One region of the Scytonema sp. HK-05 genome, then DNA from elsewhere that is predicted to be linked to it. Evidence: predicted binding sites of a transcription regulator. Region 1 holds the regulator's gene; the other holds the start of a gene.
What was found. The regulator NtcA, encoded in region 1, controls nitrogen genes in cyanobacteria. The targets are predictions, from matches to a motif close to TNTGTANNNNNNNNTACANA.

Region 1 (11,975 bases):
ATGTCTTTGGATTTGTTGGACAAAAAACTCCTCCAAAGAAGGACGAGACAAATTCATGGCAATAAGTTGCCCTCCCATCAAGCGAAGACTGGCAAGAAAATCATAAGCATCGCCTTGCACTTCACCTAGCCAAGAACCATTAGGCTGATACTCTAGATTAGGAACCCATTTTTTGAGAATTTCCCAATCACCACCTTGACCTTTGACATGATATACGTTACTTGTTCCTAATAGTTCATCAAGGAAACCAGAGGAAATTAATTCTCCTTGAGCAAGGATAGCGATGCGATCGCAAAGTTGCTCAACTTCACTAAGAATATGGCTGTTAAAAAAAACCGTCTTACCTGAAGCTTTAAGCGTCACGATAATTTCGCGCATTTGGTAACGCCCCACAGGGTCAAGACCGGACATAGGTTCATCAAGAAACACTAGTTCTGGGTCATTGATGAGTGCCTGTGCCATACCAACACGCTGTAGCATTCCTTTAGAATAGCGACGAAGCAGCTTTTTGCGGGCGTCTGCTTGGGATAACCCCACCAATTCCAACAGTTGAGGAATGCGTTGACGTTGCACTTTTTTAGGAATTTGAAACAGTCCAGCTGCCAGCTGTAAAAATTCCCAAGCAGTGAGGTAGTCATACAAACAAGGATTTTCGCTGAGGTAGCCGATACGTTCTTTAACAGTGCGATCGCCCAATGGTCTGCCCAAAAGCAATCCCCGTCCTGATGTTGGGCGAATAATCCCCAGCAACAATTTCAACAGCGTCGTTTTTCCAGCACCATTCGGTCCGAGTAACCCAAAAGTTTCTCCCTTATAAACTTTCAAAGAACAGCTTTTGAGGGATACGACTTTTTGATTCAAAAAAAAGCCAGTACGATAGACTTTTCGCAACTCAGAAGTTAGGACAACAGGCGGAATGCCTGTGGTATTTATTTGAGAGTCGGGGGCGTCTGCAACAGACATCATGTTGTGCTTAGGGCTACAGCAAAAATACGATGTAATGATAAATTACCCAGTTGACTGACAATAATAACACCTTATTGACTAATGTCCTCTTTGTGGAGGATGAGCGGGATGAGGAGGATGTGCTCCCTCATCTCCCCCTGCTTCCCCTGCTTGTTCACAGCATTCCCTTAGAACTAGGAATCATACCTGCACGACGCTTATCGATTTCTACTGCCATCCGCATTGCTCTGGCAAATGCCTTAAACGTTGCTTCAATAATGTGATGGGAATTCATGCCATCCAATTGGCGAATGTGCAGTGTCATTTGGCTGTGGTTCACTAAAGCGACAAAGAATTCGCGTACTAGCTGGGTGTCATAAGTTCCCACCCGCTGAGTGGGAATTTGCAAGCCGTAGCTCAGGTGGGGACGTCCAGAAAAATCCAACGCCACCTGAATGAGTGCTTCATCAAGAGGTGCAAAGAAATGACCAAAGCGGACAATACCTTTCTTATCGCCAAGTGCCTTGCTAATAGCTTGACCCAAGGTAATACCTACATCTTCGTTGGTATGGTGGTCATCAATGTGCAAATCCCCCGTCGCCTTGATCTCCAAATCAAATAATCCGTGGGAGCTGATTTGATGCAGCATATGATCTAAAAAGAAAATGCCGGTTGCTGCATTGCAAACACCTGTACCATCGAGGTTAACTCTGACATACACATCTGTTTCGCTTGTCGTGCGGCTAATTTCGGCAATACGAGCGCCATTGGGAGGCGCTTCGTTGTGTGAGGGGAGAATTTGGCGTAGGACGGAGTCCTTAGCCGAGGCATCGCTTATTTGCATACAGAACCTAGCTTATGCTTACTATAGAGTAATGGGTCAGAGCCATTTGCTAACACCTAATCGCTAATGGTAAATAGACAAATAGTGATTATCAGTTAACAAATAGCAATACTAACTTTACATTCCCATGATTTCATATCCTGCATCCACGTACAGGACTTGCCCTGTGATTCCACTTGCCAGGTCACTACATAGGAAAGTCGCCGCATTGCCCACTTCTTGCTGAGTGACGGTGCGTCTTAGAGGAGCAATCTGCTCCACATGATGAATCATATCCAAAATGCCTCCTACAGCACTAGAGGCTAAAGTCCGAATCGGACCGGCAGAGATGGCATTCACTCTGATATTTACAGGACCCATCTCAGCTGCCAGGTATCGCACACTCGCTTCCAACCCTGCTTTGGCAACTCCCATCACATTATAGTTGGGAATTGCCCGTACACCTCCTAGGTAGGTGAGAGTGACGATACTTCCTCCCTGTGTCATCAAAGGTTTAGCATATCCGGCGAGTTGCACTAGGGAGTAGGTACTAACCTCTAAAGCTAGATTGAAGCCAGAACGGGAGGTTTGGCTAAAATCTCCACTTAGATCATCTTTGTTGGCATAGGCAAGGCAATGGATAAGAATATCTAAAGATCCCCATTTAGCGCTAATCGTATCGAAGGTAGATTTAATCTCCTCGTCGTTCTGGACATTACAAGGAAGAAACAAACTAGGGTTTAGCGGTTCTACCAGTTCTGCGACTTTTTTCTCCATTTTGCCTTTCTCATCTGGCAAATATGTAATGCCTAGGTTAGCTCCTGCTTTGTGTAGTTGTTGGGCTATCCCCCAGGCGATCGAGCGGTTGTTTGCGATTCCCGTTACTAAGGCATTTTTTCCGGTGAGATCCAGCATAGAAATTCTTAATGTGAACATTCATGCTTGAGCATACTAGAATCTGACACCAATTTCTCTTTGTTTTGGGTACTATTTGCAAACATGATTTTTCAGTAAACTTTTGATACAACACAATTCACACTTATTTTTTAAGACATGGTCAACATATAGCGGTTATTAATGATTGTCTCGTCTTGCAGTAGCTGGTTGAAAGTAGGTAGTAGATAGTAGGTATTAGGTAGTCAATAGGATTTTTCTCCCTATCTGCCAGATACTACTCTCAAGAACCTTTTCATACCTTCAATAGAATTACTATGTCTATTTTTTTTACTTCATAAAACTTTTGAAAAGAAGTTTTGTAATTAACTATTAAAAAGGACTAGATCTAAAGACTAAAAATTATGTATTATGATGAACAAATAACTGTAAGGCAAAGATGATAAGTATAGGAAAGTACAAAAACGTTGACAATGTGTGATTGATTTTTCAGGTGTATTCTTAGGGAATCGGTTTTAGTTTTTCCGGCATTGGGTAGGGGAAGGGAGATGATAGTGACACAAGATAAAGCCCTAGCAAATGTTTTTCGTCAGATGGCAACCGGAGCGTTTCCGCCGGTTGTGGAAACATTTGAACGTAATAAAACCATCTTTTTCCCCGGCGATCCTGCCGAACGAGTGTATTTTCTATTAAAAGGTGCCGTAAAACTCTCCAGGGTGTATGAAGCAGGAGAAGAAATAACCGTAGCACTGCTGCGGGAAAATAGTGTTTTCGGCGTCTTATCCTTGCTGACAGGAAACAAGTCAGATAGGTTTTACCATGCGGTTGCTTTTACATCTGTAGAATTGCTGTCAGCACCAATTGAACAGGTGGAACAAGCGCTCAAGGAAAACCCAGAATTGTCAATGTTAATGCTGCGAGGACTATCTTCGCGGATTTTACAGACAGAAATGATGATAGAAACACTCGCTCACAGAGATATGGGTTCTAGGTTGGTGAGTTTTTTGTTAATTCTTTGTCGTGATTTTGGCGTTCCTTGTGCAGATGGAATCACAGTTGATCTGAAGCTATCTCATCAAGCGATCGCTGAAGCCATTGGTTCAACCCGCGTTACCGTCACTAGGCTACTAGGTGACTTGCGCGAGAAAAAGATGATTTCCATACACAAGAAAAAGATTACTGTTCATAAGCCTGTTACCTTAAGTCGGCAATTCACCTAAAAAAGTTTTGAGTTGGGAGTCCTGAGTTATGAGTAAGATAAAAAAGTCAGAAAAAAGAACTCAAAACTTAGGGCTCAAAACTCAGACCTTTCTTGGATTGGAATAAGGATAGGTGAAAATTGAGTGAACTCAATGGTTGCCTTTTTCCCAATTTCCCACAGATAATGACTGGAAGTAGTAGGCTGTATCTGGAAGGATTTCGTCGGTAGCTGAAGATGACCACCGGGTACATCCTAATTTTGGCAATTTTAATTGTGGGAGGCGTGATTGCCACCGTAGGCGATCGCATTGGTACAAGAGTTGGCAAAGCGCGGCTCTCACTGTTCAAGCTGCGTCCTAAAAACACCGCAGTACTGGTAACGATTTTGACAGGAACTTTGATCTCGGCATCTACCCTAGCAATTTTATTTGCTATTGACGATGGTTTGCGCACAGGAGTGTTCGAGCTAGAGGATATTCAAAAAGACCTCAGGCGCAGGCGCGAACAACTGAACACAACAGCAAAACAGCTAGAAGACACTAAAGGAGAGCTAGAGCAAGCTCGAAAAGAACAAAAGGCTCAAGAAGAACGCTTGCAGCAGACGAATCAGTCCTTGCAGGAAGCAAACGCCAAACAACAGGCAACACAAGCTCAACTGAACCGTACCATAAGCCAACAAGCTCAGACTCAAGCTCAACTTCAAGGCACACAAAACCAGCTTAATCAAGCAGTCAGTCGCTATAAACAAGCCATAGGGGAACTTCAAAGCGTTGCTGACGAGAAAAAAAAGCTGTTGGTGGAAATAGAACAAAGAAAAGTAGAACGCCAACGACTTTATGCTGAAGCGAAAAAAGCAATTGAGCAAGCCAAAACAGCGATTGCGAAACGCGATCGCGAGCTAGCCAACCGACAGCAAGCGATTGAAGAACGTGATAAAAAAATCACCGCACTGGATCAACTCATTCAAAAACGCAATGCAGAAATTGTAGCCCGAGAGCAAGTGATTACTCAACGGGAATCTCGCCTGCAAGAATTGGAAACACAACAATACTCTCTGGAACAGGAAGTGGCAAGGCTGGAAAAATACTACCAGTCTTACCGTGACCTGCGTTTAGGGAAACTAGCACTATTTCGTGGTCAAGTTCTTGCCGGAGGCGTTGTTCGTGTCTCGCAGCCTGTTGCAGCACGTCAGGCAATCATTCAACTTTTACAAGAAGCTAACCGAAACGCTAGCATCGAATTAACTCAGCCTGGAACCAATCCGACAAATTCGCAGCTGCTCCAAGTGACACAAGAGCAGGTAGAGCAATTGAGCAAGCAGATTGATGATGGTCGAGAATACGTAGTGCGAATTTTTTCTGCAGGCAATTATGTTAAAGGAGAGAAGCAGATTGGATTTTTTGCTGATGCAGCGCGCAATCAAGTCGTTTTTACCGGAGGTGAGGTTATAGCAACCACGAGCGCAGATCCCAACACCATGACATCCTATCAACTACGGCAACGGCTGGAACAGCTCATTTCTGCTTCGCAATTTCGTGCCCGTAACGCTGGGATTTTAGAAAGTATTCAAATTGATGGGACTTTCATTCGCTTTATCGCCCAGTTGAGACGGTACAACCAGCCAATAGATATCAAGGCTATTGCCGCAGAGGACACATATACAGCCGGACCATTGAAAGTTAAACTAGTGGCAATCCAAAACGGACAGATTATTTTTAGCACTTAAAAAACTAAGGATAAATGAAAAATGCTTAAGTACCAATGTTATTGAGCTATGTTGCTAATTGTTAATTTTTAATAATTTCTAGTCAAACGTTTATAGTCCAAAAGCTATTGACTTTTGACTTTTGACTTTTAACTTTTTATTATGACTTTGCGTGAATTCTTGCCAACTCAACCAGCTATCTTGGGTTTCGACCCAGGTCGTGATAAGTGTGGTTTAGCTGTGATGGGACTGGATAGACAATTGTACCATCACCAAGTCGTATCGGCAAGTGAGGCGATCGCCGCTATTGTGTCGCTGCGTCAAAAATTTCCCATTTCCTTACTGGTGATGGGTGACCAAACCACGGCAAAACGCTGGAAACAGCAATTGTATGATCAATTAACAGATCCGCTGAACGTTATTTTAGTGGATGAGCGCTACACTAGCTTAGAGGCACGCGATCGCTACTGGCAAATGTATCCTCCTAAAGGATTGGCCAAGCTGATACCACAGGGCTTTCGGCAACCACCACGACCAATAGATGACATTGTAGCTATCCTGTTAATTGAAAGATACCTCAATCGTTTAACTGAATCAGTAGTTAGGAATCAAGAGTGAAGAAACAACAGGGAAAAGTGAAGAAAGAAGACTCAAGCAACCATTCTGTCTTCTCTGTTGTGTCTTCTATCTTATTTCTTACAGTTGTGCCCGAATAGTAAAAGCGTAGTCTCCTCCCGGTTCAAGCTGGTAGTCTCGTTGCTCTAAAAAGCGACCGAGAGGTTCTTTGATTAAAGCTCGCCCTTGAGAAGGCTTGACAGACAGTTCTCCCTGGCGGAAATGCCATTGGAACTGCCATTCAAAGTCACCTGCTCTGACTTCACCTTCAAGAAAGCCCTGTTGCCAGGATTGACGGGTAATCCTCACATGGGCGGTAGTTTCTGGTAAACGTTTAGCACTCACAATGCTGTGTGTCAAGTTTAAAATGAAAGCTAACTTTTTATAGCTTTACATTTCCTCAAAATACCTCAAATAGACCAATGGGAGTATTTGGGTGTTCGCTTGACACTCCTACGGCTAAGATATATGAGAAATTCTAAAGCCCGCGCAAGCGGGCTTGATCCATGTAGCCGCAAGTTCACTCGTGCGGCTGTCTAGATTTTGGATTTGCAATTTAGCCGCAAGTTCACTCGTGCGGCTATCTAGATTTTAGATTTGCGATTCATCCACAATCGGTAAATCTAAATCCTGATTTAGATATTACCGATTCACAGCCGCAGCTTCTCGCGCTGCAGCCGCCTGTTCTGGATGAATACCTAGGCGGGTGAGATTAATCCTGCCTTTGTTGTCAATTTCGCGGACTTTGACAATCACTTCATCACCGACTGCGACTTCATCCTCAACTTTGCCAACACGATAGTCAGCAAGTTGCGAAATGTGGATCATCCCTTCTTTGCCAGGTAAAAATTCCACAAACGCACCAATCGGTATGATTCGCGTCACCCGACCTACGTAGACATCACCTTCGTTGAGCTTTCGTGTCATGCCTTGGATGATGTTACGCGCTTTTTTCGCCTTGCTTTCATCCACGGCAGAAATCGTCACCGTTCCATCGTCTTCGATGTCAATTTTTGCACCTGTTTCCTCAGTGATGCCCTTAATCGTCTTACCACCTGGTCCAATGACCAGACCAATCATGTCTGAATCAATCTTAATGGTTAACAGACGTGGGGCATAAGGTGACATTTCCTCACGCGGTTGAGCAATTGTCTGGAGCATTTTCTCCAGAATGTGCAACCGTGCTTCTTTAGCTTGGTGGACGGCTTGGGAGATAATATCCAAAGGCAAACCTGGAATTTTCATATCCATTTGCAGGGCGGTAATCCCTTTATCCGTCCCGGCGACTTTGAAGTCCATGTCACCCAAAAAGTCTTCAATCCCCTGAATGTCAGTTAGGACTCGGACTTCGTCGCCTTCCTTAATCAAACCCATTGCGGCACCGCTGACAGGTTTGGAAATGGGTACGCCTGCATCCATCAACGCTAGCGTGGAAGCGCACACCGAACCCATTGAGGTAGAACCATTGGAAGAAAGAACTTCTGATACCACCCGAATAACGTAGGGAAACTGTTCTCTTGAGGGTAGCACAGGTAATAAAGCTCTTTCTGCAAGCGCCCCGTGACCGATTTCCCGTCGTCCTGGCGCACGTAAGGGTTTGGTTTCCCCGACGGAGAACGGTGGGAAGTTGTAATGGTGCATGTAGCGCTTGTGTTGATCCTGTTGCAAGTCATCATTTAATGTTTGGGCATCTCCCGGTGTGCCCAGAGTACAAGCGGTTAGCACCTGAGTCAGTCCCCGGTTAAATAAACCACTGCCGTGGACTCGCTTAGGCACGACGCTGACTTGAGAAGATACGGGACGTACTTCATCAAGCTTGCGACCGTCAACGCGAACGTTATCTTCGATGATTTGACGGCGCATGAACTTTTTGGTAAGTTCTTTGAAGGTATTACCAACAGCCTTACTGTTTGCAGATGCGGCAACGCGAACGGTGTCTTCTTCTGGAAGTTCGGCGATCGCTGTTTGAATTGACTCCTTTATGGCATCTAAAGCTGTATCTCGTGCTGTTTTGTCCAGATCAAATTGCGACAGAATTTTCTTAATTCCCTCGGCAGCGCGATCGCGTATATAATTTTCCAGCGTCGGGTCTACCTCTGGTGGCTCCTGCACGACAATTTCCAGACCCATTTCTACGAGCAAATCTTGCTGCGCCTTAATTAAGTCCTGTACAGCTTCGTAGCCAAAATCAATCGCTTCGATAATGTCTCTTTCTGACAGTTGATTGGCACCTGCTTCCACCATGATCACACCTTCTGGTGATCCAGCAACTATCAGATCCAGGTCTCCTGCTTCAATTTCTGCATAGGTAGGGTTAATGATAAAATCATCTCCCACAAGACCCACACGCACTGCCGCCATTGGTCCATTAAATGGTATCTTAGCGATCAAAGTGGCGATCGAAGCACCAGTCACTGCTAGCACATCAGGTGGTACCAGTTCATCCATTGACAACGTCAAGGCAATGACTTGCAGGTCATCTCGCAACCACGACGGGAACAAAGGACGGAGGGGACGGTCAATGAGACGGCTGGTAAGAATTGCTCTTTCTGGCGGACGACCTTCCCGCCGCATGATCCCTCCGGGAATTCTACCTGCCGCATACAGTCTTTCTTCGTAATCTACTGTTAAGGGAAGAAAATCAATGCCTTCTCTGGCTTCTGAACGCGTAGCCGTCACTAAAACTGCTGTGTCCCCAGATTCTATCAACACTGAGCCACCAGCCTGGGGAGCTAGATGACCAACTTTCAGTCGAATATCCCGTCCGTCAAAGGATATTGACTTCTCAAATTCTCCCATTCAGTTTTTTTTCCTTCTATGCACGCTATTCTCTCTCTGTGGCAATCCTAACATTTATGCTCTATGGCTGACGTCAGTTCCATACAAAGATAAACAACTATAACTTACGCACCTAAATCTAGCCTCTTGAGGCAGGTATAAGAGGGCAAGCGAGTAAGGGGAAGCAGGAAAATTTATTTTCCTACAGGCGTACCGGGCGCGGTAGGCTTATTCCTCATACCCCTACATTGTTTCTCAAAAACATCGCCAATGCCTAGGAATTCCTTAATTCTTTGCCTACGCAGTCTAGGTTGTACAATGAAACCAGCGTTGCAAATATGCCTACACTAACCTGGTATGTAAAGACACGTTTGCAAAGCTCTACTCTAATGAGAAGACGTCCAAACAGCGTCTCCTGACGAGCGAGCAAGTTTCGCGTCTCTACAACAAAAATCCAAGATTTTTTGGCTAGTGTATTGCACTTAATCAGCTTTACTAATATTTATTCAGTTTTTTCTAAATGTTATCTATATGAAAGACTTGTCTATAAATATCTATAAATAATTTTAAAGAATACAAAATCTACCAAAACAAGTAATTTGCGATATTAAAAGAAAAGCGTTGCTAAATTTAGGTATGAAACAAACCACTGCAAAAATCTAAAAAATACAATCTTTGCGACGCCCTTCGGGTATCTCCTCCGGAGAGGCTGCGCCAACGCCAGTTCCTTACGGCGGGAGACCCGCCTAAGCCCTGCGGGCAGGCTGCGCCAAGAGGACTGGACTCACCAGTCGCCGTGACAGTTGGAAACCAACGCCAGTCACCTACGGCGGGAAACCCGCCTGCAGTGCTGGCTCCTCCTGCAGCCCTGGCTCGTCTTTACGCAACACAAAATTTATACTCGCGGTTCAGCAACGCAAAAAAAGAATTCTAGACCTTAAAAAAGCGAAAATCTAAGTTGTTGTCAAATGGCAATTTTACATGGTAGTTGGTTAACACAAAATCAGGGTAATTGTTTATTTATTTGGGGGGAGACTTGGCGAACTCTTGGGACAAATTCTAGTAAGGGTGCATCACATATACTGCCACATCCATTGGCGATGACACCATTAGAATTAGTTGAATGGCTGGGTTCGCGTAATATTTCAATCGCTAGAAGCCTGCAAAAACAAGATGTAGAGACGTTGCAGACAACTTCTCTACGAAATCGCAAAACACGCAAAACTCCCAGTGCTGGTGAAGTAAGTTTGCCAACGCACTCGCAAATCATTGCCTTACCAACTCATATTTTAGAGAATACTTATGAGGAAGCAGCATCAATATTCCCAGCACATTCTGCCGCATTAGGTTTAGAAGAAGAAACTGCACAGTACTTGCAACCGTGGCTGATTGAAGGTTTTTGTCTCAACCCTCAAGAGGCAATAAAATTTCTCACTTCTCTACCACTCAATGTTCCCAACGGGGAAAATAGCTTTTTGGGGGGAGATTTACGCTTTTGGGTGCAGGTTGCCCGCTGGAGTTTAGATTTAATTTCCCGTAGTAAGTTTTTGCCTGTCATTCAACGACAACTAGATAATTCCGTCGTCGCCAAATGGCAAGCACTTCTAGACAGCGCCCAAGACGGAACTCGCCTGGAAAAATTTTCCCAATTGATGCCACTGGCTTGTCGGACTTACCAAGGAGGTGGGCGAGGTGGGGCAGATGAGGGAGATCAGGAAGCAATATCCTCCTCATACCCTCATATAAACCTCCCGCCCGAACCGCAAGAATTGCTGCTGGGATTTCTTCACAGTACGATAGATGCCCAAGTACGAGTGATGGTGGGTTCCCAAACTTTGGTAGAACCTAGAGTAATGGCGTCTTTACCGTCTGCGGTGCGAGAGTGGTTACATTCTTTGACGGCTGCGTCAAACACAGTCAGCAGCGATCCGTTTGGGGTGGAACGACTGGAGGCGGCGCTGAAAGCTTGGACTATGCCCTTGCAATACCAAATGGGGGCGAAAAACCAGTTTCGTACCTGTTTTGTGCTGCGTTCCCCGGAGTCAGGCGAGACAGATTGGACTTTGGCTTATTTCCTCCAAGCAGCTGATGACCCAAATTTTCTAGTAAATGCGACAACGATTTGGAAGCATCCTCTGGAAAAATTGGTTTATCAAAATCGCACAATTGAACAACCGCAAGAGACATTTTTGCGGGGTTTGGGATTGGCTTCGCGATTGTATCCACCAATTCAACTCAGCTTAGAAACCCAATATCCTGAATCTTGCCGTCTCAACCCAGTTCAAGCTTACGAGTTTATCAAGTCTGTGGCGTGGCGGTTTGAAGATAGCGGTTTAGGCGTCGTTTTGCCTGCCAGTTTGTCGAACCGTGAAGGATGGGCGAACCGTTTGGGTTTAAAAGTCACAGCGCAAACGCAGAAGAAAAAGCTAGAACGCTTGGGTTTGCAGAGTCTGTTGAATTTCAAGTGGGAATTAGCAATTGGTGGGCAGACTCTTTCCAAAGCAGAATTTGACAAGCTGGTGGCGTTGAATAGCCCATTAGTAGAAATTAACAACGAGTGGGTGGAATTGCGACCTCAAGACATCAAGACAGCGCAAGCATTTTTTGCTTCTCGCAAAGACCAAATGGCGCTTTCTTTGGAAGATGCTTTACGCATCAGTACAGGGGATACCCAGACGATTGAAAAATTACCCGTGGTCAGCTTTGAGGCGTCTGGGGCATTGCAAGAGTTAGTCACGACATTGACGAACAACAAAGCAGTCGAACCTCTGCCTACACCGGCCAGTTTCCAAGGACAGTTACGACCTTATCAAGAACGTGGGGTGGCGTGGCTTGCCTTTTTGGAACGTTGGGGCTTGGGCGCTTGTCTCGCGGACGACATGGGATTGGGAAAAACGATTCAATTCATCGCCTTCCTTCTACACCTAAAAGAACAGGAAACACTGGAAAAACCAACTTTGCTTGTTTGCCCAACTTCAGTGTTAGGAAACTGGGAACGGGAAGTCAAAAAATTTG
Region 2 (11,975 bases), on a different contig from region 1:
AAACACGCCCACTACCAATATGACGATGACTAGAAACCGTAACCAAGTCGGAGGGAGCGCCCAGCTATGCGTTAATTTGCCGTTCATATCCTTAAAGGAATGGCGATTTCAAAGACAAAAAAATCAGTATGATTAGCTATTCAATAGAGAGTTGAAGTGTAAACTCTTACTTTTATTCCAGATAGTTAAGTACTACGTCAAAAAAATAAGCAGAATTAACTATATAATTTAGAGGAAAACTTTCCAAATTAAACTTATACTCATTAAAGTCATACCTAAGAGATACCTCTTTGGATAGAAAAAACCGAGAATAAGCAACTATTAATTTTGACTAAAACCATCAAAAGCAGGCTCGAACATATTTACTAAAAGCGCTGTTTCCCCAGAAAGTTCTCTCTACATGAATAGCATCGAACCTAATTCCCTCTTGTCAGTACCTACTGGTGCATTACGAATTCCAGAATTGCCGAGAGCAACGATAAACGCAGATAGTGAACCCCTGTTGTCTTTGGTAATTCCGACTTACAAAGAGGCTGGAAATATCCAAAAAATCGTCTCTGTATTGAGCAACTTGCTAGATGAGTCAATACCAGGAAACTACGAGCTGATTGTCGTAGACGATGATAGTCCAGATGGCACTTGGAAGATTGCACAGTCTCTGATAATAGAATATCCGCAACTGCGGGTGATGCGACGACAGAATGAGAGGGGACTATCCAGTGCAGTGATTCGCGGATGGCAAGCAGCCACAGGAAGTATTTTAGGGGTGATAGATGCCGATTTGCAGCATCCACCTCATGTGCTGTTGCAACTATTGCAAGCGGTGGAGGAGGGAGCAGATTTAGCAGTCGCTAGTCGTCACGTGGACGGCGGTGGAGTCAGCAGCTGGAGTTTTATCAGGCGTTTTTTGTCACGAGGCGCTCAGCTATTAGGATTAATAATCTTACCAGGGGTTCTGGGAAGAGTGTCAGACCCGATGAGCGGTTATTTTATGATCCGTCGCCGATGTATAGTCGGTCAAACTCTCAATCCCGTGGGATACAAAATTCTGCTGGAAGCCATCGGGCGCGGAAACGTCGGCAAAATTGCTGAAGTCGGCTATGTGTTCAGTGAGCGCAAAGAGGGTGAAAGTAAAGTAACGTGGAAGCAATATGTCGAGTACATCCACCACCTCATCCGTTTACGACTATCTACAGGGAAGGTGGGACAATTCTCTCAACGCATCGGTTTCCCGATTGGTCGCTTCCTCCGCTTTGGCTTGGTGGGACTATCGGGGGTATTTGTAGATATGACAGTGCTTTACTTGCTTAGTGACCCGACGACTTTGGGTTTGCCTTTGACGCGCAGCAAAATCATTGCAGGTGAAGTGGCAATTGTCAATAATTTCTTGTGGAATGATATGTGGACTTTTGCCGATGTCAGCAGCCACCAGCAGCAATGGCGTCAGCGCTTGAAGCGGTTTTTGAAATTCAATATCATCTGTCTTGCCGGATTAGTGTTAAATGTATTGGTGTTGAACTTGGTGTTTAATTTCGTCATTCCTAATCGCTACATTGCTAACCTGATTGCGATCGCAGTCGCTACTGTTTGGAACTTCTGGGTGAATTTGAAGCTCAGTTGGCGCGTCACACAGGTGAAATAGCTTTTATGAAAAGTGAAGTCAAAAAAAGTGGATGTACATTTCCTTGCACATCCACTTTTTCTCAGTTCATGATTTGCCTTTGGGACAGACTTATACAGCAGTTTTCAATTAGAACTCTTGCAAAAGTCACTTTTGCTCATTGTTGGGAAAAGGGAAAAGGGCAAAGGGTAAAGGATGGGTTTTCCCTTGGACCCCTTCCCCCCGCCCCTTATCCCCAGAGGGGACCCCACCTTCCCCTTTTCCCCGACTTCTGCAAGAAGTCTATTGAATGGATTACAGTACTGATGCTTATGAGTGGAATGGGCGTCCCGCCCGTTCTAGATTCAAGGGCGGGCAAGATGCCCACCCCACAAGAACTGTATTCAATGCAGTTGCAAACAGCTATAAACCGTACTGAACTGTACGAAGACAACCGTACTTCTTACCAACTAATAAAAGCGTAAAATCTGAAAGTTTAACTGTTTAAAACTCATCTTCCCGAGGTGGGAAAAACACTACTTCAAATGTCGTGTTCTCTGCATTTTCACCCCATAGAGTATTAGGGCAAGATAGCAGGTGTCAGCAGTAGAAACGCTGCAAGAATTACTGAATAACACCTAGTAACTAGTAACTAATGCAGAGGTAAATAGTTTATGATGATTCGCTACTGGCAACCTTTCAGAGAATTAGAAAACCTTCGTCGTCAGATGGATCAAGTGTTTGATGAGCTAACGGCTCAAACTAATGATGCATCATCTGCTGCTTGGGCTCCTGCTGTTGAGTTAATTGATGCAGGTGATAACTTGATTTTAAAAGCACAGCTTCCTGGTATTGCGGCAAAGGATGTCGATGTGCAAGTCACTCGTGATGCTATTTCTCTTTCTGGAGAACGTCAGCGCCAGCATAACGACTCCAACCACCTGCACTCTGAATTCCGTTATGGTCAGTTCCAGCGCATCATTAACTTACCAGTTGCAGTGCAAAATGACAAGGTACAAGCTGACTACCGCGATGGTATTCTGACTCTTACCCTGCCTAAGGTAGAAGAAGTCCGTAATCGTGTGGTCAAGATTAATCTAGGCGAAGTATCTTCCTCTGGTTCTGGTCAAAGCCTCGAAGCCAGTGTCAAATAACTTCTAATACAAAATCCGCTTAATCACTTATCGTCAGTTTCCTCACCTTTAAACTCTCTCCCAAGGTGGCAAAGGAGTTAGGGGTGAGGATTTTTGTGCTGGAACGCTATTTCAACTGGTCGCCCCGGGACTGGGTACTGGGGACTGGCTCAAGAGTGGAAATGCTCCCGACTTGGTGATGGTCAATATTTCCCCAGACATAATTTTTGGTTTGATATACCACTACCCCAATCCAAGGGTCCCCAATCCCCAGTCCCCTTTACACACAAAAACCCGCTTAAGCGGGCTGATACACAACAAAACTATGAACTAGAACAATAAAATCTTGACTTAGCTGAAATACTTCATTTCTGCTTCCAGCAGCCGAATTAGGTTTTCATCGCCCTTGGCTCTAGCTACTTCTAAGCGATGTTCTAAGCTTCTTTTAATATTCGATTGATGCACTTCCCGTGCTTTTGTTATTGCTTGCACTCTGTTCTTGGTCATTTTGACAATTAGCCTCTTTAACTTCTCCATTATATGTCTGCTTTTCATAACATAGCAAATTTTTCGTAGCTTATGTTACAGACAAATGAAATGTCATATATATTAATCAACCAGAAATATATTATAGCCAGATGCATCCTAACCCCATGATCACTATGCTCAGCGATTTTGGCGATCGCGATATTTATGTCGGCGTAATGAAGGGAGTCATTGCCGAAATCAACCCCCAAGTGAGGGTGGTAGACTTGACACACCAAATTCCGCCGCAAAACATCGCAGCGGCTAGGTTTTGCCTGATGAATGCTTACCCGTACTTTTCAGATGGGACTGTGCATTTAGCAGTGGTCGATCCGGGTGTGGGAGGAACGCGACGGGCGATCGCAGTACAATTTGCCAATGGGTTTTTGGTAGGACCAGATAATGGCACATTCAGCGGATTATTAAGTCAAAGTCCAGCGCTCGCAGTAGTAGAATTGACAAACCCTGATTATTGGAGAATCTCTCAACCCAGCAAGACTTTCCACGGGAGGGATATTTTTGCACCAGTCGCTGCACATCTTGCCAAGGGAGTCCCTTTTCAAGAACTGGGGAATCCAATTAACTCAGCAACTTTGGTACAGATGGACATATCTGGATGTATTTTAACAGAAACTGGTATAGCAGGTTCTATTCAATATATTGACCACTTCGGTAACTTAGTGACGAACATTCCAGGGAGTTACGTGCAAGGCAAAACCTGGTATGTTAAAGCAGCTGGGTTAACGATTACAGGAAGTGAAACTTATAGTGACGTGGAAGTTGGAGAGGCGATCGCACTCGTTGAAAGTCACGGTTGGGTAGAAATTGCCATCAATCGCGGTAACGCACACTCACAGTTGCAGATACACTTGGAAGATACGGTGGAACTTGCTTTTGAAAGCTAGTACCGCAGGCGCACGCATTCACGCATTCACGCATTTAAAATTCACGCATGCTTATATCACAAGCTTTTCGCTGATTTTGTAAACGCGTAGCGGTTGGTGCTTATTACCATAGAAATTGTGGATTGAAAAATTTTTTGCTTTTACCACCAAGTCATCCAAAATGTCAAATCTCAAATAACTATGACTCAGCAAACAGTATATGTACCAGAAGTGTATCAAGGTCAGTTTGGAGAATTTACTCTAACTGAGGGCGATCGCACAGGCGTGATCATCTACCGTACTGGCTTAATGGTAGCTGCACTCAGTTTTGCCATAGGCAGCGCTTTGGTTGTGCTAAACAATAACCCTAATTTCCAACTCCTAACGCCTCTATATGCCTGTTTCAGTCTGGCGCTTGGTGTCAGTTTACTGACCATCCATATATATATGGCGTTTCTGCACCGACTTTTGCAAGTTTGTTGGGTTATTGGCAGCATAACCGCAGTTATCCTGGCATTATCTAGCAGTACACCTTTAGCTGTAACCATTTACACCCAACCACTGACGTTGTTGGGAGTGGGCTTTACCTTTGTCGCTTTGACAGGGATTTACTTCAAAGAAGCATTTTGCTTCAATCGTCTGGAAACCAAAATACTGACGCCAATAGTGCCGGTACTACTGCTAGGGCATATGCTTGGAGTCTTGCCAACACAAGGAGAACAGGTTTTATTAGGACTGTGGGCAATTTTGTTTGTGGTGTTTGCCACACGGAAAGCAATACAAGCAATTCCTCCGGATATTGGGGATAAATCTGTGTTTGAATATTTGAAGGCACAGCGTTTAGCAAAGGTGTAATGCCTACTAAAATTCGTTATAAAAAGCAAAAATTCCCGAAAATTCGGTTAATAAAGCGGCAAGAAATGTGGATGTTTACCCTTCAAGGATGGGTGAGTCTGTTCGCAACTGCCGCTATTTTATTACTTTTCATGATAACTTACATACACCCATTTCTAGCAGTCACTTCCCCCATCAAAGCAGATGCATTGGTTGTAGAAGGATGGCTATCAGACGAAGCACTAAAACAAGCGGTTGGCGAAATTTCCACTGGTTCCTATCGCCAAATTTTTACCACAGGAGGACCAGTGGAAAGAGGTTCCTATCTGATTGAATACAAGAATTTTGCAGAAATTGCCGCAGCAACTTTGAAAGAAATGGGTGTACCAAAAGAAAAGCTGGTCGTTGTTCCGACACCTAAAGTTATTAGGGATCGTACTCATGCCTCTGCGGTGGCATTTCATCAATGGCTATCAAGTTCAAATGACCAGCTAGAATCAGTAAATTTGTTTACAAATGATGCCCATGCCCGTAGAAGTTGGCTGATATACAAACAAGTCCTTGCTCCCAAAATCAAAGTGGGAGTGATTGCTGCTGAACCAGCAGAATACGATCCCAAGAAATGGTGGGTTTCTAGCGAAGGTGTGCGAACAGTCATTTCTGAGGCGATCGCTTATATTTATGCCCTATTTGTGAAGTGGAAAGCTTGAATAATACAGCACACGACAGCATTACAGTAGCCAGCACATATAGGAGTTCGTCTGGCTACTTGAGTTCACTAAAATATTCCTGGAAAACTAATTTAGGCAGGAATGACTTGAGCAATCAGTGAGCGTTTATCAAGCGACTGGACTTTACCTACTTGCGAGAGAGCAGTTACAATCCGCTCTAACAGTTCTCCAGCCTGTTCACGATATTGATGTTCTCGACCTCGTAAACGAATAACAAACTTTACTGAATCGCCTTTACTCAACCACTGAATTGCTTGCTCGATACGTAAATTGTAATCAGCCACACCCACGTTAGGACGGAGCCGAACTTCCTTTACCGTAGGTCTAGCGCTCTGTCCCTGACGCTTTTTCTTTTGATACTGAAGCTTACCATAGTTAAGAACCTTCGCAACTGGAGCGTCTTTGCCTTCCGAGACTAGAACTAGGTCAAGCTCTACGCTCTGTGCTAGCTGTAGAGCCTCCTGTGTATCCATCAAACCACGGTTGTTGTTCTCATGGTCAATCAAGAAAACTTGAGGTGACTTGATTTGGGAGTTAATGAGTTGCTTTTGGATGACGATAATGGTTTCCTCTCAATTGTTCAATACTTCGCGAGTGCAAGTAATGCCAATGTAACACAACACTAACTATAAATTTATGATGTGTTAAAACAATACTCTCCTACTTGGTTAGACAAACGTATGACATAGGATTCCTCCGCAGATTTTTGAAATACATGTAGGGTGTGCCTTGCTCACTAAAACCCAGATATAACCTAGATATAGTGGGCAAGGCACACCCGAAAGATACTTAAATTTTTTCAAAAATCAAACCGGATTGCTATATATCATTAGTGTAGAGTTTTCTTCAAAGCATATACTTGTATAGCTTTATACAAAATAATCCCACAACTCAAAGTGCTATAGCGGTTCTCAAAATTTTAAGCTCCTTCGCATGGACGAACAATGGGCGGCAGATGATTGTTCAAACTGTAGAGAGTATGCCTTCAAGCTGTGCCATGATTATACCTAGCTATCAATTGCTTACATAACTTTATATAACGCTTTTTCCAACTTTCTCCCTAAAAGTATTTTGCTATGTCATGATGGGATCTGAGAATTAATTCGGTTAACAGCGTTTGTTTTTAATATTGACAGGCTTTTTGTTTTTGGTATTTACAAACTTTTCTCCGAAACCTAAATCTCCACACATTTATAATTTCGGAGACAATCTATGTCAGTTTATGTAGGCAATCTTTCTTACGAAGTTACAGAAGATAGTCTCAATACTGTGTTTGCAGAATATGGTTCTGTCAAGCGCGTTCAGCTACCTACGGATCGTGAAACAGGTCGTATGCGCGGTTTTGGTTTTGTAGAAATGGGTACAGATGCTGAAGAAACAGCTGCCATTGATGCGCTCAATGGTGCGGAGTGGATGGGACGTGATTTAAAAGTGACTAAGGCTAAGCCCAGGGAAGAAAGAGGTTCGTTTGGTGGTAATCGGGGAAACAACAGCTTCCGCAACCGCTACTAAGCTTAATAGATTTAGCTCTTTGAGCTAACCCATTAATCTAGGAAATTAATTTTATTTAGCAGTGGCTCAGGCAAGAATGCTTGAGCCTTTTTGATACAACATTTGGACTGCGGATAAAAACGTGACATTCTGCTATACAAAACTTGACCAAACTTATTTAAAGCTAGCCATTCAACTAAAGTTTCCTTTAGAGGGTCTGCTTCTTGCTTCTATCAAGGGAGTCGGCTCCAACAGTCCACAAGCGTAAATTCGGGTGTAGCCCACCCTATGTATCGAAACGAATAACCTTTTTGAGGCTTTTAGTCATTTGTCACCCGTTATTTTCAGCTAATTTAACAAACTGTGGACTTCCCGTTTGACCTTTTTACAGGCTTGCTAGTAATGACCGCGACTGTGGTTTACAAACCAGAAATTTTAGCCTTGGTTTTCGGCATTAACTTAATTATACAACACAAGCTCTGTGAAAAACTTTCTTAAATTCCCAAAGTTTGACTAAGTTTAGCAAAGTTTTTGACTATTTAATTATCCTCCCCATCCTGTCTTACGACTGAGGATGGGGCAACTCCTACGTCGCCTTGAAAAAATTTCCTGCTTCATTGGTCATTACTCCAGATGCCGTAAGTCGGAAAACATACAGCAACATCCACGCGCTTATTCCTCCACAGGCAGTTTAGATTTTATTTTTTGGAAGTCCGCTTTGCTTTTCTAATTTGGGAATAATAAACCCAGAAGAGGTGAGGATGGACTATTGGGACAAGAACGTGCATACTGGCTAGCTTGGTCACAAATTTCTGGGGTTGGTCCAGTATTACTACGACGGTTGCAGCAGCATTTTGGTACACTGGCAGCAGCTTGGGAAGCTACGCCTGCCCAGTTGGGAAAAGTAGAAGGTTTTGGTTTTCAGACTCTGCAAAAGGTCGTGCAACAACGTTCCCGTCTGCAACCTGAACAATTTCTTGTGCAACACCAAGAGCAAAACCCGAATTTCTGGACACCAGCAGATGCAGACTATCCCCGGTTACTGCTAGAAATTCCCAGTCCACCGCCGATTGTCTACTATCGCGGTGAAGTAGACTTGCAAGAAAATCTTGGACAAAAACAACTCGTTGGAATCGTCGGTACACGCCAACCTTCGGAGTATGGTATTCGTTGGACTCGCCAAATTAGTACGGCTTTGGCTAAAAATGGGTTCACAGTAGTTTCTGGCTTAGCAGAGGGAATAGATACTGAAAGTCACGCCGCTACGATGAAAGCTGGAGGACGCACGATCGCAGTTTTAGGTACGGGTGTAGATGTGGTATATCCATCCAAAAATCTAGAACTGTACAAGCAGATTTTGACGGCTGGGTTGGTTGTCAGTGAGTATCCAGCAAAAACCCCACCCGATCGCACTCACTTTCCCCGTCGTAACAGAATTATCGCAGGTTTGAGTCGTGCTGTTTTGGTGATGGAAGCACCGATAAAATCGGGTGCTTTGATTACCGCAAGTTACGCAAACGATTTTGGGCGAGATGTTTATGTCCTACCAGGAAGACTGGATGATTACCCATCTCAAGGGTGTTTAAAATTACTCAGCCAAGGGGCTGCTCCCATTCTTAAAGAATTAGACGAACTGTTAAAAATGCTGGGAGCAATACCACAACTCGATTCTGTTGAAGCATCGCCGTCATTAGAACAGCAGTTACCGTTGCCAACTTTATCACCAGAACTTCAACGGGTTATGGATGCGATCGCTTCAGAATCTTTACCGTTTGATTTTATTATCCAACAAACCGGGATGAGTGCGGGTGAAGTTTCCAGCGCTTTGTTGCAGTTGGAACTCATGGGTTTAGTTTCGCAATTGCCAGGGATGCGGTATCAGCGCTGTTAAAGGCGATCGCAGATCTCATATCTTGCACCAACACTCTAGAAAAGTGTGGCTATACAAACCAAGCCTCCCTAATACCAATTCACGCATTCGCTCATTCATAAGGTACGGCATTAAGAAAGCCATATATAACGAGGGTTTGAGAGTGTGTATCTGTCGCATTCTTTTTTCAAATTGGTATAAGCAGGCTCCAACAGCTTGAATTTTCGTATTCCACACATATAATTAATGTTATTTTAATTTCATTAATTATAAGAATTAACACTTATATACAAGATATAAGAAAGCATATTTCACCTCACTTTTTGTGATTAAGTTTCACTTAACTGGTAAATCTTGCCTGGTCTGGTCCTTAACGGATGCGAAATACTTTAGTTTAGTGGCTGATAAGCCATGAGGATTCCCAAATTAAGGGATTTCATAACTCAAATGTGAAGCGAATGGCAATCTTTCAACATTCACTCTGCGCGATTGCTTCAACATCGTTAACTCTCATCGGTGTAGGAAGTAGAGCAGTAGCAGTGCAACAAAGTACCAATTGCAATACATCGGCTCAGTCTCCTGCGTGTTACTCAACTTATAAAGGGAGAGGTTATGGTGAGTCGCCCAACTCAAAATAAACGTGTTTGGCTGCGCTGGCTTTTAATTCTTCCAGCCATTGCCCTGTCATATCCATCTTTCTATAACAGAAATCAACCCACATTGGTAGGGATTCCATTCTTCTATTGGTATCAAACGCTCTGGATATTTCTTACGTCTTTACTTCTAGCTGGTTTATATCGACTGAAAGCTTAGTTCTGTTGCAAATAAACTGATTAGGAGGATATCCATCATGGACTGGATAGCATTAACCGTATTTATTTTTTTCTTTGTTCTGGTTACGATCCTTGGCTTTGTCGCAGCTCGCTGGCGTCGAGGTGATTTAAATTTACTGGATGAGTGGGCATTGGCAGGACGGCGTTTTGGAACAGTCGTGACCTGGTTTTTATTGGGTGGAGATTTGTATACTGCCTATACCTTCATTGCTGTGCCCGCCGCCCTCTATAGCTCAGGTGCTGCGGGATTTTTTGCCATTCCCTACGGGGCTTTGGCTTATCCACTCGTTTATCTTGTCATGCCCAAGTTTTGGACTGTCGCTAAAAATCGCGGCTATGTCACAGCGGCTGATTTTGTGCGAGAACGCTTTGGTAGCAGCCTATTGTCTTTGGCTGTGACGCTGACAGGAATTCTGGCAACCATGCCTTATATTGCTTTGCAAATGTTTGGCATTGAGGTCTGCATTGCCCAAATCGGGGTTCCAGTAGAAGCCGCATTGATTATTGCCTTTGTCATTCTAGCGGCTTACACTTACACAAGCGGTCTTCGCGCTCCAGCCATGATTGCCTTTGTCAAAGATTTCATGATCCTGCTGGTTGTGCTCGTAGCCCTTGTCTATATTCCATCCAAATTGGGCGGATTTGATCATATTTTTGCGGCTGTTCATCAACATGCCCTGCAAAATCCCAAAACATTCCATGAACTTCTCGCACCAGCTCAGTATCCGGCTTATATCACGCTAGCTTTCGGTTCGTCAATGGCTGTATTTTTGTATCCTCATTCGATCACGGGTGTTCTTAGCAGTAAAAACAGTAACGTGATCAAACGCAATGCTGCATTACTGCCTATCTACTCCCTCATGTTGGGTGTGCTAGCGCTGTTGGGTTATATGGCGATCGCTGCTCATATCGAGTTGCCTAGCGCCTACAAAGCAAGCGGTGCGGTTCCAGCCCTGTTGAGTGCCATCTTTCCCAGTTGGTTTGCAGGGTTTGCATTTGCTGCTATTGGCATTGGGGCGTTAGTACCAGCTGCAGTGATGTCAATTGCAGCTGCGAATCTTTTCACCCGCAACATTTATCGAGAGTATTTCCGCCCAAATTGCACCGCACACGAGGAATCCACCGTTGCCAAGTTGACTTCATTCGTAGTTAAGTTTGGCGCTTTGGTGTTTATTCTGGGTTTACCAACCACAAATATTATTAACTTTCAACTACTTGGAGGAGTTTGGATTTTGCAGACCTTACCTGCTGTTTTCTTAGGACTCTACACCAGTTGGTTTCACCGGTGGGCTTTGGTTGCAGGTTGGGCAGGCGGCATGATTGCAGGGACTCAGATGATGGTAGCACAAGGTTTCAATTCAATTTTTCCACTTCATTTTGGCAAACTCAGCGTCTCTATATATGCCGGAGTGGCTGCTTTGCTGATTAATCTCGGTTTAGTTCTTCTGTTCACGCTGATTTGTCGAATCGTCGGGCTACCTTTGGGCAAGGATTCGACCTCTTGGGCTGAGTATGAAGAAAGTGTGGAAACGCCAGCACTGTTACAAACGGTTAGTGAATAGGTTCAAGATTCTCCATATGCCATACCATTAGCCTCAGCATAACGATTCATAAAGCGCATGAATCGTTCCCAATGGTCATCTTGCTCAATTTCAAATTTGCACTCTACACGCTGCAATTCATCACCTTCTGCACCGCCAAAAATAAATTGTGTGGAAGAAGGAGTCACGCTAATCTCACCTTCTTCGTCTGTCAAAAGCATGGAATTTAAAGATTGTTTAGTGAAGCTGTTAAATTTTTCCAAAGCTTTCAATTGATTGAATCTCATCAAAACAATGCGCTTTCCAGAACTAGGGTTACCTCGCAAGCTGACGTTGCTGAGTTCTTCAAAAATGCCAGCAAAAAATTGGATTGAGGGTGTAGTAGATGTCATGAAACAGAGATTAGCGTTGGTAAGGATAATAATACTGCGGATTCATCACTGGGGGCTGAACGGGAGACTGATAAGTATTGTTGGGTACAGTGCTTCCCATATTGTTGGGTATGCTGTTAGGTAAAGGCGGACTCATGACTG

Region 2: the regulator NtcA is predicted to act here: its motif matches at 3,303-3,322, upstream of pirA (arginine synthesis PII-interacting regulator PirA).

Annotation. Positions count from the first base shown of each region.
Region 1 is NZ_CAWMYC010000110.1:40,568-52,542, forward strand. It holds gene AACT52_RS21390 (ABC transporter ATP-binding protein) at 1-966, opposite strand, end outside; gene hisB (imidazoleglycerol-phosphate dehydratase HisB) at 1,121-1,789, opposite strand; gene fabI (enoyl-ACP reductase FabI) at 1,907-2,683, opposite strand; gene ntcA (global nitrogen regulator NtcA) at 3,211-3,882, shown strand; gene AACT52_RS21410 (DUF3084 domain-containing protein) at 4,098-5,588, shown strand; gene AACT52_RS21415 (pre-16S rRNA-processing nuclease YqgF) at 5,730-6,185, shown strand; gene AACT52_RS21420 (DUF3146 family protein) at 6,264-6,527, opposite strand; gene AACT52_RS21425 (polyribonucleotide nucleotidyltransferase) at 6,825-8,981, opposite strand; gene AACT52_RS21430 (DEAD/DEAH box helicase) at 9,929-11,975, shown strand, end outside.
Region 2 is NZ_CAWMYC010000136.1:1,089-13,063, forward strand. It holds gene AACT52_RS30350 (glycosyltransferase family 39 protein) at 1-87, opposite strand, end outside; gene AACT52_RS30355 (glycosyltransferase) at 401-1,642, shown strand; gene AACT52_RS30360 (hypothetical protein) at 1,911-2,039, shown strand; gene AACT52_RS30365 (Hsp20/alpha crystallin family protein) at 2,275-2,754, shown strand; gene pirA (arginine synthesis PII-interacting regulator PirA) at 3,085-3,240, opposite strand; gene AACT52_RS30375 (SAM hydrolase/SAM-dependent halogenase family protein) at 3,387-4,163, shown strand; gene AACT52_RS30380 (DUF2301 domain-containing membrane protein) at 4,344-4,997, shown strand; gene AACT52_RS30385 (YdcF family protein) at 4,997-5,686, shown strand; gene infC (translation initiation factor IF-3) at 5,779-6,270, opposite strand; gene AACT52_RS30395 (RNA recognition motif domain-containing protein) at 6,920-7,219, shown strand; gene dprA (DNA-processing protein DprA) at 7,968-9,089, shown strand; gene AACT52_RS30405 (DUF3311 domain-containing protein) at 9,681-9,881, shown strand; gene mctP (monocarboxylate uptake permease MctP) at 9,919-11,463, shown strand; gene psb28 (photosystem II reaction center protein Psb28) at 11,466-11,834, opposite strand; gene AACT52_RS30420 (serine hydrolase) at 11,845-11,975, opposite strand, start outside.